3 regions of the Yersinia alsatica genome follow, and region 3 is predicted to be linked to each of the others. Evidence: predicted binding sites of a transcription regulator. Region 3 holds the regulator's gene; each other region holds the start of a gene.

Region 1 (4,292 bases), 1.8 Mb from region 3:
AATTGATTTTTACCTGATCACGGGAAATAAATCCTCTTTTTCTTAAGGGAATAGATTGTTGAATAGTCATATTTTTATACATTTTTACTCTTGCTGTTGCTTGATTTAAGGGTAGGCAATCCATTGAAATCGTGCATACTGTGCGCCTTTTGATGAGCGTATAAAGACGACAGGATCTGTTAAAGTGGTTCTTAAACGCACGCAGCAGCTTATGGATGTTCTAGCAAAAAGAAATCAATTATGAGCACAGAGCATAAACAGTCTTTATCGGCGGTAACCCTGGCGGCAATAGGGGTGGTTTACGGTGATATTGGTACCAGCCCGCTCTATACCTTGAGAGAGTGCTTTTCTGGTCATTATGGTTTTGATGTCCGTCCAGATGTGGTGTTTGGTTTTTTATCGCTGATATTCTGGATGCTAATTCTGATTGTCTCGGTTAAATATCTGACCTATGTCATGCGCGCAGATAACGCCGGTGAAGGGGGTATTTTAACGTTAATGTCTTTGGCCGGGCGCAATACGTCTTCCAGAGCCACGTCTATTTTGGTGATACTCGGCTTAATTGGCGGCAGCTTCTTTTATGGTGAAGTCGTCATCACTCCAGCTATTTCGGTTATGTCGGCCATTGAAGGGTTGGAAATTGCCGCTCCTGCGCTTGATCCCTATATTGTCCCCTGCTCGATTGCGGTGTTAACCCTACTGTTTATTATTCAAAAACACGGTACCGGTAGTGTCGGCAAACTCTTTGCCCCGGTAATGTTGGTGTGGTTCCTGACCTTGGCGCTCCTTGGCCTGCGCAGTATTATCGCTAACCCAGAAGTTCTGGCTGCACTGAATCCTAAATGGGCAATAAGCTTCTTCACTGAATATAAATCAGTTTCATTTTTTGCCCTTGGCGCTGTAGTTTTGGCTATTACCGGGGTAGAAGCGTTATATGCCGATATGGGGCATTTTGGTAAATTTCCTATTCGGTTGGCATGGTTTACTGTGGTTTTGCCGTCATTAGTGCTGAATTACTTTGGTCAGGGCGCGTTATTACTGAAAAATCCAGAAGCCATCAAAAACCCCTTCTTCCTACTCGCTCCTGACTGGGCGCTGATCCCACTGTTAATCTTGGCAACATTAGCGACAGTTATTGCCTCGCAAGCGGTTATCTCCGGTGTGTTCTCACTGACCCGGCAGGCGGTTCGTTTAGGCTATTTGCCGCCAATGCGAATTATTCATACGTCAGAGATGGAATCAGGTCAGATATATATCCCAGTGATTAACTGGACACTGTATCTGGCGGTGGTGATGGTTATTGTTGGCTTCGAACGCTCCAGTAATTTAGCTGCGGCTTATGGGATTGCCGTGACCGGTACCATGGTGATAACCAGTATCCTGTTCTGCACCGTAGCGCTGAAAAACTGGCATTGGAATCGCGTTTTTGTCGGCTGTCTGCTGGTGATCTTACTGATTATCGATGTGCCGATGTTTTCTGCCAATGCTCTGAAATTGTTCTCCGGCGGTTGGTTGCCACTGTCTCTTGGTTTAGTGATGTTTATCATCATGACCACTTGGAAGAGCGAGCGTTTCAGTCTGCTGCGCCGTATGCATGAGCATGGTAATTCATTGGAGGCGATGATTGCCTCATTGGAAAAATCGCCTCCGGTACGAGTAACAGGGACGGCGGTGTATATGTCGCGGGCAATGAATGTCATTCCATTTGCCTTGTTACATAACCTGAAACATAACAAAGTGTTGCATGATCGGGTGGTGTTGCTGACATTGCGCACCGAAGACGCGCCTTATGTGCATAATGTTAATCGGGTGACTATCGAGCAACTCTCACCGACATTCTGGCGAGTGGTCGCCAGCTATGGTTGGCGAGAAACGCCAAATGTAGAAGAGATTTTCCATCGCTGTGGTTTAGAAGGCTTGCCATGCCAGATGATGGAAACCTCATTCTTTATGTCGCACGAGTCACTCATTCTGACCAAACGCCCTTGGTATCTGTTCCTGCGCGGCAAGTTGTTTATTGCCCTCAGCCGTAATGCGCTACGTGCAGCCGATCAGTTTGAGATCCCGCCTAACCGGGTTATTGAGTTAGGGACGCAAGTCGAGATTTAGATAGGGAGGCCGTTATGATTAACGGCCTTTTTCTTGCTGATTAGGTTTCCACTAAATTGGTGGGATAAGCAAACTGGAAGAAGACGAAGTTGAAGTCTACTGTGCGTTCGCAAAAGACTTCCTAAATATGTCTAATGCCATCAGGCAGGAATTGAATAAGAATAAAGAATAGATAGAGGTAAAATGCGATGACTGATCGTTTGAAATATCTTCAGAGTATGGCTAGACGTTATAACAAATTGGGTGCGGTCTCCGATGAAACTGTAGCGAGTATTGATTTTTCATAGGTTCAGCGAAACGTTTCGATGGCGATCACATTTTCACCAAATTGGGTTTGCCTTCTGCTGCCATTTTTCTAAACTCAGTATCAGCGAAACGTTTCGCTGTTGGAGTAGAAAATGAAAAAAGGCGCATTACTGAATTCTGATATTTCCGCTGTTATCTCCCGTCTGGGTCATACCGATCAGCTGGTGATAGGTGATGCGGGGCTGCCAATACCGGCAACCACCACACGTATCGACTTGGCATTGACACGAGGCGTTCCTGGTTTCCTCCAGGTTCTTGAGGTGGTAACGCAAGAGATGCAGGTTGAGAGTGCCTACCTCGCACAAGAGATTGTTAAAAATAATCCGCAACTCCATGAAGCGTTACTCGCCCAACTCACACAACTTGAACAACATCAGGGAAACCAAATTGTTTTGCGCTATATCAGCCATGAGGCTTTTAAAGAGCAAACCAAACAAAGCCGGGCAGTGATTCGTAGCGGGGAATGTTCCCCCTTTGCTAACATCATTCTCTGCTCCGGCGTAACTTTCTGAGGCATTTATGCAACCTTTGCTGCAACTGAAAGGGATTGATAAAGCCTTTCCCGGCGTCAAAGCACTCTCCGGTGCTGCACTGAGTGTCTATCCCGGCAGGGTAATGGCACTGGTGGGCGAAAACGGGGCTGGAAAATCGACCATGATGAAAGTGCTGACTGGCATCTACAGTAAAGATGCCGGCAGTCAGCATTTCTTGGGTAAAGAAGTGGTGTTTAATGGCCCAAAAGACTCGCAAGAAGCGGGGATCGGCATTATTCATCAGGAACTTAACCTGATCCCGCAGTTAACCATCGCAGAAAACATCTTTTTAGGGCGTGAATTTGTTAATCGTTTTGGCGGCATCGATTGGAAAAAGATGTATGCCGAAGCCGATTTACTGCTAGCCCGCCTGAATATCAGCTACAGCAGCCATCGGCTGGTGGGCGAACTTTCTATTGGTGACCAGCAAATGGTGGAAATCGCCAAGGTGCTGAGCTTTGAATCCAAAGTCATCATTATGGATGAGCCAACCGATGCACTGACCGATACCGAAACCGCCTCTTTATTTAACGTCATCAAAGAGCTGAAAGCGGAAGGGCGCGGCATTGTTTATATCTCCCACCGGTTAAAAGAGATCTTTGAGATTTGCGACGACGTCACGGTATTTCGTGATGGGCAATTTATCGCGGAAAAACCGGTGAGTGACCTGACTGAAAACTCACTGATTGAGATGATGGTGGGCCGTAAGTTAGAAGAACAATACCCACGCCTGAACTTACCGCGTGGTGAAAAGCGTTTACAAGTCAAACAGCTATGTGGCCCCGGGGTGAAAAATGTCAGTTTCACTCTTTATAGTGGCGAGATCTTGGGAGTTGCTGGCTTGATGGGCGCAGGCCGTACCGAGTTGATGAAAATCATCTATGGTGCATTGCCGCGTAAATCTGGTTTTATCATGTTGGATGGCCGCGAAGTCGTGACTCATTCACCACAAGACGGTTTAGCAAACGGCATCGTTTATATTTCCGAAGATCGTAAACGGGATGGCTTGGTGCTGGGTATGTCGGTTAAAGAAAATATGTCTTTGACTGCATTACGTTATTTTAGCCGCAGCGGCGGTTCCCTCAAGCATGCCGACGAACAGTTGGCAGTAGCCGATTTCATTCGTTTATTTAATATCAAGACGCCATCCATGGAACAACCTATTGGTTTGTTATCCGGTGGTAATCAGCAAAAAGTCGCTATCGCTCGCGGTTTGATGACGCGGCCAAAAGTATTGATCCTTGATGAACCGACCCGTGGTGTGGACGTTGGGGCCAAAAAAGAAATTTATCAGTTAATTAACCAATTCAAACAAGAAGGGCTGAGCATCATTTTGGTTTCTTC
Region 2 (4,292 bases), 1.0 Mb from region 3:
ATTTTTCACTACGGCATTAGGAATTTACTTCTTACGTTCATTGGGTGTGATGTAAGTTTTTCCGAACATTCAGGAGAGAAATTATGGATGCGTTATGTCCGGTTTGTCAGCAGGCAATGGTGCTAGTAAGTGATCACTTCCATTGCTCTCACTGCCATGGCAACTATCAACAGCAGGCCGATTGCCCGGACTGCGGCAAACCACTGCAAGTTCTGAAGGCTTGTGGTGCGGTTGACTATTTTTGCCAGCATGGTCACGGGCTGATTTCGAAAAGCCGTGTTCACTTTAGTTATTTGCCGACGGTTTGACCGGTCGGCAGAGCTGTTTGCTTAGCTGACAAAAGGTTTAGTGCTACTCCGCGGCTTTACGCTGGCGCGGCTTCTTGGCCACATTTTTCTTTGCCACGTTAATCTGGGTGATTTCACTTTCCACCCAACCATCTTGCAGTCTGGTGGTGAGTTTATCGCCGGTATGCACCTGCTGGGTGGTCTTGAGTAACGTGCCTTCAGGAGTCTGCGTGACACTGTAGCCGCGGGCCAGTGTGGCTAACGGGCTGACGGCTTCCAATTGTGAGCAGGCAATACCAAAGCGTTGGCGATAACCGTTTAGCTGGCGCTCTAGTGCCTGGCGTAAACGATATTCTTGCTGTTGCACCCGCTGATTGTAGCGGTGAATCTGCCCTTGCGGTTGAACCTGAACCAAACGCTGCTGGAGCCGCTCGGTGCGCCGGCTTAATCGGCGAATTTGGGTTTGCGCACTCTCTTCCAACCGGCGTTGCAATTTTAGTAATAGCGTTTGTTGGCGAGCGAGACGCAAATGAGGATGTTGCTGCTGGAGCCGATGTTCAAGGCGGGTGAATTGCTGGCTACGTTGCGCCAGATAGTAATCCATCGCCATTTCCATTCGTTGCTGTTGCCCCTGAATCTGCCTGACCAACTCAATTTGGTTGCGGCTGACTAACTCTGCGGCGGCTGAAGGGGTTGGCGCACGTAAATCAGCGACAAAATCGGCAATAGTGACATCGGTTTCATGGCCGACGGCACTGACGATAGGAATGTGGCTGTTAAAGATGGCGCGGGCCACCCGCTCATCATTAAAGCTCCATAAGTCCTCTAACGAACCACCACCGCGGCCAACGATCAACACATCACATTCAGCGCGCAAATTAGCCAATTGGATAGCACGAACTATCTGCAAAGGAGCATCAGCGCCCTGTACGGCTGTTGGGTAGATAATAACCGGCAGTGATGGATCCCGGCGTTGTAAAACTTGCAAAACATCGTGGAGCGCTGCGCCGCTGGATGAGGTAATCACCCCGACCTGTTGGGCTGGGCTGGGTAGCGGTTGTTTATGACTCTGGTCAAAAAGCCCTTCTGCGGCTAGCTGTTGCTTAAGTTGTTCAAACTGCTGTTGTAGCAATCCGTCGCCAGCAGGTTGCATACTTTCTGCAATTAACTGGTAATCACCGCGTGGTTCATACAAGGTGATCGAGGCCCTGACCAACACTTGCTGGCCATTTTGCGGGCGAAACGTTGTCCGACGATTAGTGTTGCGAAACATCGCGCAGCGCACCTGAGCCCGGTCATCTTTTAAGGTGAAATACCAGTGACCAGAAGAGGGCTGAGAGAAATTAGAAATCTCGGCGGTGAGCCAAATTTGGCCCATTTCCATTTCCAACAGCTGTCGAACCGTCTGATTAAGGCGGCTAACAGTAAAAATTGATGACGCAGAAGTTTGTGACATGTGACCTGGATCAAGTTTTTAAACAAGCACTTAATTGACCGATATTACCTGCCTCAAACTGCTTGGCAAGAAAAATAATGAGAAAGTGCTGGAGGCAACCGATTACGCTCTGTATAATGCCACGGCAATATTTTATCTTTTTACATTCACCTTGGTGAGATATTGCCCATGCTACGTATCGCGAAAGAAGCTCTAACATTTGACGACGTTCTCCTGGTTCCAGCCCACTCCACAGTCTTGCCTAATACGGCAGAACTTGGTACCCAACTGACTGCAACTATCCGCCTGAATATCCCTATGCTGTCCGCAGCAATGGATACCGTAACCGAGTCTCGTCTGGCCATTGCGCTGGCACAAGAGGGCGGTTTAGGGTTCATCCACAAAAATATGTCCATCGAACGCCAGGCTGAAGAAGTCAGTCGGGTGAAAAAACACGAAAGTGGTGTTGTTACCGAGCCACAGACTGTGACGCCAACAACAACTCTTCGTCAGGTTAAAGAACTGACTGCTCGTAACGGTTTCGCCGGTTACCCGGTAGTGACCGAAGATTACGAACTGGTTGGGATCATTACTGGCCGTGATGTTCGCTTTGTTACTGATTTGGACCAACCCGTGACTGCGGTTATGACACCGAAAGAGCGCTTGGTAACCGTCAAGGAAGGCGAAGCCCGCGAAGTTGTCCTGCAAAAAATGCATGAAAAACGTGTCGAAAAAGCGTTGGTTGTTGATGACAGCTTCCATCTGCGCGGCATGATCACTGTAAAAGACTTCCAAAAAGCAGAACGTAAGCCTAATGCTTGTAAAGACGAGCATGGCCGCCTACGTGTTGGTGCTGCTGTTGGTGCCGGTGCTGGCAATGAAGAGCGTATTGACGCTCTGGTCGCTGCTGGCGTCGATGTTTTGTTGATCGACTCATCTCATGGTCACTCCGAAGGCGTTCTGCAACGCATCCGCGAAACTCGTGCTAAATATCCTAATCTGCAAATCGTTGGCGGTAACGTCGCTACCGGTGCTGGGGCTAAAGCCTTGGCTGATGCGGGGGTAAGCGCGGTTAAAGTGGGTATCGGCCCTGGTTCAATCTGTACTACTCGTATCGTGACTGGTGTGGGTGTTCCACAGATCACTGCCATTGCTGATGCGGTTGAAGCACTGGAAGGTACTGGGATACCGGTTATTGCCGATGGCGGTATTCGTTTCTCTGGCGATATTGCTAAAGCCATTGCCGCAGGTGCTTCCTGTGTGATGGTCGGCTCTATGCTGGCGGGGACGGAAGAGTCTCCGGGTGAAATTGAGCTCTATCAAGGCCGTTCATTTAAATCTTATCGCGGTATGGGTTCTCTGGGGGCGATGTCCAAAGGTTCTTCAGACCGCTATTTTCAGACCGATAATGCTGCCGACAAATTGGTACCAGAAGGTATCGAAGGGCGTGTGGCATACAAAGGTCTGTTGAAAGAGATTGTGCATCAGCAAATGGGTGGCCTGCGTTCATGCATGGGCCTGACCGGTTGTGGCACCATTAATGAATTGCGCACCAAAGCTGAGTTTGTTCGCATCAGCGGTGCAGGTATTCAAGAAAGCCATGTGCATGATGTGACTATTACCAAAGAGTCACCAAACTATCGCATGGGCTAATTCCAGGGGCTTAAACCGGCGAATCTGGTTATCGGCCGCGGCTCGTATTGCTCATTGACTTGGTGTCAACTGCGCATACTGTGCTGCGGGCGCTAACCCGCTTTTTGGTTGCGCCGACTGGAATGCTTTCAATTATTTTATTAAAAACTTGTGGAACATGCCGCACATGACAAAAAATATTCATAAACATCGCATTCTTATTCTTGATTTCGGTTCGCAATACACCCAGTTAATCGCGCGCCGTGTTCGTGAAATCGGTGTCTATTGTGAGCTATGGGCGTGGGACGTGACCGAAGCCCAAATCCGTGAGTTTAATCCAAGCGGTATCATTCTTTCTGGTAGTCCTGAAAGCACCACCGAACAGGATAGCCCGCGCGCACCTGATTATGTCTTCACTGCAGGTGTGCCTGTGCTAGGTGTCTGTTACGGCATGCAGACTATGGCAGCCCAACTGGGTGGCAAGGTCGAAGGCTCAAATCATCGTGAATTCGGCTATGCGCAGGTTGAAATTAAAACAGACTGTGCACTGATTCGTGATATCAAAGATGCGATTAATCCAGCCGGTGAAGCTGTCCTGGATGTCTGGATGAGCCATGGTGACAAAGTCACCGCAATTCCATCTGGTTTTGTGGCTGTAGCTAGCACCGATACTTGTCCGTTTGCCATTATGGCCAACGAAGAGCAGCATTTTTACGGTGTACAGTTCCACCCAGAAGTGACCCATACCAAGCAAGGCCAACGTCTGCTGGAACGGTTTGTTCTGGATATCTGTGCTTGTGAAGCACTGTGGACGCCAGCGACCATTATTGAAGATGCCATTGTTCGTCTGCGTGAACAAATCGGTGACGACCATGTAATTCTTGGCCTGTCCGGTGGTGTTGACTCATCCGTGACGGCAATGTTGCTGCACCGCGCCA
Region 3 (4,292 bases):
GTAGCAGGCACCATTCACAAGCGCCATTAAGCAGAATGGAATAAGTAAAGTTATCAGCGTTGGCGTGGTCAATGTTGCGATCAAATAGAGCGCAACCATGCTGATGGCATAGCCGCTCAACAGCCAAGGCAGCAGGGTATTGCCTTTAATCCGAGTCAGTGCGCTGCGGCAACCAAACCCCCCCAGCAGGAAGGCCAAAGTTTGTGGAACATAACTCAAACCAATGGCATTGGGGCTATATCCCATCTCACCCAGAATGAAAGGCGAGCCGGTTAACCAGGCGAAGAACCCCGCGCTGCATGCCGCAAATATCATCACGTTGCCGCTAAAGACTGGCGATTTTAGGAGCTGCCAGAAACTAATGGCGCTTTTATTTTGCACCGTATTATCTGATGGGGCATTTTTCCGCTCTTTCAGTAGTGCAGTGGGGATCAAAAGTAACAGTGTCACGGCCAACAGTACGACGAAAATTGAGCGCCAGCTGAAGTGGTTCAATAGCCAAGCACCCAATAATGGGGCGAGTGCCGGAGATAACGCCACTAACGGCATAATTGTGGCAAAGACCCGGTTGGCTTTACCGTCACGGTAGCGGTCTACCACTAATGCTTGCCAACTCACTGCTGCTGAGCAGACCCCCACAGCTTGAATAAAGCGCAGCACCAAGAGTTGTGTTGCTGTCTCAACCCACAACACCCCCAAACAGCCGATGGCAAATAACCCCAATCCAGCTAATAGCACTGGTTTGCGGCCCAGCTTGTCGGAGACTGGCCCCCAAATAAGCTGGGCGATAGCGAAACCGGCGAGGAAGATGCTGAGACTGGCACTAATGGAACCAGCGGAGGCTTGTAATTCTTGTTGCATGGCACCAAAGGCGGGTAAATACATATCGGTGGCCAAGTACCCCAACATGCTCAAACCCGCCAGATAGAACATGAAACTTGTTGACGTCTTCATACTTTATTTCTCTTTATCATAATTTTGCAGGCAATTTGCTGTCTTGAGACAGCTTTATAATTAGGGATTTATAGCGGGGGGCATTCTATCCGCTACGATAATCAGTTGTGAAACGGTAATATTTGCGAGAAGCTATCAAAAAAATTGACACCAAATAATTGAATATAGAGAGGCAGAAAATAATGTGGTCTGAATACTCATTGGAGGTGGTTGATGCTGTGGCGCGCACCGGCAGCTTCAGTGCGGCTGCTCAAGAATTGCACCGTGTGCCGTCTGCCGTCAGTTATACCGTGCGCCAACTGGAGGAGTGGCTGGCAGTTCCCCTGTTTGAGCGGCGTCATCGCGATGTCGAATTAACTCAGGCTGGAGTGGTTTTCATCAAAGAAGCCCGGGATGTTATCAAAAAAATGAATAACACGCGCCGTCAGTGCCAACAGGTGGCGAATGGCTGGCGGGGGCAATTAAATATCGTGATAGATAAAATCGTCAAACCGCAGCGAAGTCGCCGCCTGGTGCTGGATTTTTATCGCCATTTCCCTGACGTGGAGCTGCGGGTGCGCTATGAGGTGTTTAATGGTGTCTGGGATGCTTTGGTCGATGGGCAAGCCGATATGGCCATTGGTGCCACCCGGGCCATCCCGGTGAGAGGGCGGTTTGTATTTCGCGATATGGGCTTTTTGACCTGGCATTGTGTAGTCAGTGTGAACCATCCTTTAGCCCGTTTAACCGGGCCACTTAACGACAATCAGTTGCGGCCATATCCTTCACTTTGTCTGGAAGATACGGCACGAAATCTGCCTAAGCGAGATACCTGGACGCTGGATAATCAGCAACGATTAGTAGCACCGGACTGGACGACGGGGATTGACTGCCTGTGTGCAGGGCTTTGCATTGGTATGGTGCCAGCCCATATGGTGTCGCCGCTGATTGCCGATGGCCAGTTGGTGGCATTGACGTTAGCTGAACCACTGCCGGATAGCCCGTGCTGCTTAACCTGGGAACAGAATAATCACTCCCCAGCTTTAGCGTGGTTACTGGACTATTTAGGTGACAGTGTCACGCTAAATGACGAATGGTTAAAGGATGGCAATGCAGCGGATGACGGCGGCGTGCAGCACTAGCGGCCAGTCACGTGGAATGTGACTGGCCGAAGAGGATTAACGGCGGTAATCGCGGAACGGACCATCAGCGACAGAACGGCGCTCTACCAGTTTCGGGTGTACTTCAATGGTTTGTGGGTCTTCGCGCTTGCTGACAATACGATCAAGCAACATGGCAAAGGCGGTTTCACCTAATCGCTCTTTGGGCTGGTGGATCGTGGTTAGCGCCGGTGAGAAATAGCGGGCATTACGCACATTGTCATACCCGATCACCGAAATATCTTGCGGCACGCGTAAACCCAACTCATCAGCGGCACATATTGCGCCCATCGCCATGATATCTCCGCCACAGAATACCGCGGTCGGACGATGTTTTTGCGTCAAAATCTGATGCATGGCTTTATAACCAGACTCAGGTTCAAAATCGCCCTGAACCACCCATTCATCGCGTATCGTGATATTGGCTTCCTCTAATGCCTTCAGGAAGCCCTGATGGCGACCGCCCCCGGTATTACGTGATAACTGGCCGGGAATAGCACCGATATCACGATGGCCGCGCTCAATCAGATAACGGCCAGCTATATAGCCACCCTCGAAGGCATTATCAATAATTGAATCGGTGAAATCACCGCGCGCGGTGCCCCAATCCATAACTACCATTGGAATATTACGATAATCTTCCAGCATCCCTAACAGTTGCTCGGGATATTCTGAGCACATCACTAATAGCCCATCAACACGCTTTTGCGCCAGCATGGCCAGATAAGCTTTTTGTTTATCCAGATTATTATGAGAGTTACATAAAATCAGGGTATAGCCTTTGCTATAGCAGCTATTTTCAACCGCTTCGATCACTTCAGCGAAATAGGGGGCTTCACTGGATGTCGCCAGTAAACCAATTGACTTAGTGTGATTCACTTTCAAACTGCGAGCCACAGCACTGGGCGAATAATGCAGTTCTTTAATGGCTGCCCACACAGCAGCCTTGGTATTTTCGGCGACGAAACGAGTTTTATTGATCACGTGTGAAACGGTGGTGGTGGACACACCCGCGTGTTTGGCCACATCTTTAATCGTTGCCATAAAAAAATGACTCCTAAGCTTACCTGTTACAGCAGGTAAGTATTATGTTAATCGTTTGCCTGCATTACTCGAAAACCGCTCAGACAGAAGCACGATAGTAGGCTGGATGGTTGAGTCAGCTGGTCGTCTGAGAGTTTTTATTGGACGTTATTAGTCGGTATGCAGTTATGAACTGCGAATTTTGTCTGATCTGGAGGGAAAGTGGAAGAGCTAATCAATGTTATAAAGTGCGTAATGAGCACAAGATTTTTTTTCCTATCTGTGGGAAAATAATTTAACGCACTAATTATGTGCCTTTTCCCTACTAAAATTAACCGGCTGAGGAGTTTTTATGGATACCAATTTGAAGATGTCGCTGATTACGACTGTTGGTGCGCTGGCAATGATTATTGTCTTTAGCTTCGTGGCGGTAATGAATTAATTAAGCCGCTTGCCGGTGATAAGTAGGGCGGTTTACCCGCCCTTAATTATTACGCCGCTATTAAGCTAAATTCTGCTCAACAAAAGACCAGTTAACCAAAGCCCAGAAGTTCTCCAGATATTTTGGCCGCGCATTGCGGTAATCAATATAGTAAGCGTGTTCCCACACATCCACAGTCAACAACGGCTTATCGCTGGTTGTCAGTGGTGTTGCTGCATTCGATGTACTGACAATTGCCAGAGTGCCATCCGCTTTCTTGACCAGCCACGTCCAACCTGCACCAAAGTTTTTCACTGCGGCGTCGGTAAATTGCGCTTTAAATTCAGCAAAAGAACCAAAAGATTGCTTAATGGCATCATCGACTTTGCCCGTTGGTTCACCACCGCCATTCGGCGACAGACAGTGCCAGTAAAAAGTATGGTTCCAGACTTGGGCAGCATTGTTAAAGATGCCGCCGCTGGAGGTTTTGATAATCTCTTCCAACGTCTTAGCAGCAAACTCAGTATCTTTAATCAGGTTATTAAGATTCACCACATAGGTGTTGTGATGCTTGCCGTAATGATATTCCAGTGTTTCAGCCGAAATATGCGGTTCCAGTGCATTTTGTGCATAAGGTAATGCGGGTAATTCAAAAGACATAGCTCTCTCCTTTCGGGGTTGCTCAGGGTGTTTGCTCCTCAAATCCGGTCATTAGCTGTAGCCATGATGCGGCGAAGAGCGGTTAAATCATAATT

The links. Region 3 encodes PurR, which represses purine synthesis genes. Its sites were predicted from a motif close to CANGCAAACGTTTGCNTG; they were not measured.
Region 1: a site for PurR is predicted at 2,478-2,495, ahead of rbsD (D-ribose pyranase). Genes of this name have one in related genera too.
Region 2: a site for PurR is predicted at 1,835-1,852, ahead of guaB (IMP dehydrogenase). Genes of this name have one in related genera too.

Annotation. Positions count from the first base shown of each region.
Region 1 covers NZ_CP104006.1:4,846,164-4,850,455, reverse strand. Annotated here, with positions in the region: gene kup (low affinity potassium transporter Kup) at 241-2,109, shown strand; gene rbsD (D-ribose pyranase) at 2,508-2,927, shown strand; gene rbsA (ribose ABC transporter ATP-binding protein RbsA) at 2,935-4,292, shown strand, end outside.
Region 2 covers NZ_CP104006.1:2,006,174-2,010,465, forward strand. Annotated here, with positions in the region: gene N0H69_RS08860 (AEC family transporter) at 1-55, shown strand, start outside; gene N0H69_RS08865 (zinc ribbon domain-containing protein) at 84-308, shown strand; gene xseA (exodeoxyribonuclease VII large subunit) at 352-1,743, opposite strand; gene guaB (IMP dehydrogenase) at 1,912-3,375, shown strand; gene guaA (glutamine-hydrolyzing GMP synthase) at 3,542-4,292, shown strand, end outside.
Region 3 covers NZ_CP104006.1:3,025,297-3,029,588, forward strand. Annotated here, with positions in the region: gene punC (purine nucleoside transporter PunC) at 1-954, opposite strand, end outside; gene punR (DNA-binding transcriptional activator PunR) at 1,137-2,075, shown strand; gene purR (HTH-type transcriptional repressor PurR) at 2,112-3,137, opposite strand; gene cydH (cytochrome bd-I oxidase subunit CydH) at 3,469-3,558, shown strand; gene sodB (superoxide dismutase [Fe]) at 3,619-4,197, opposite strand.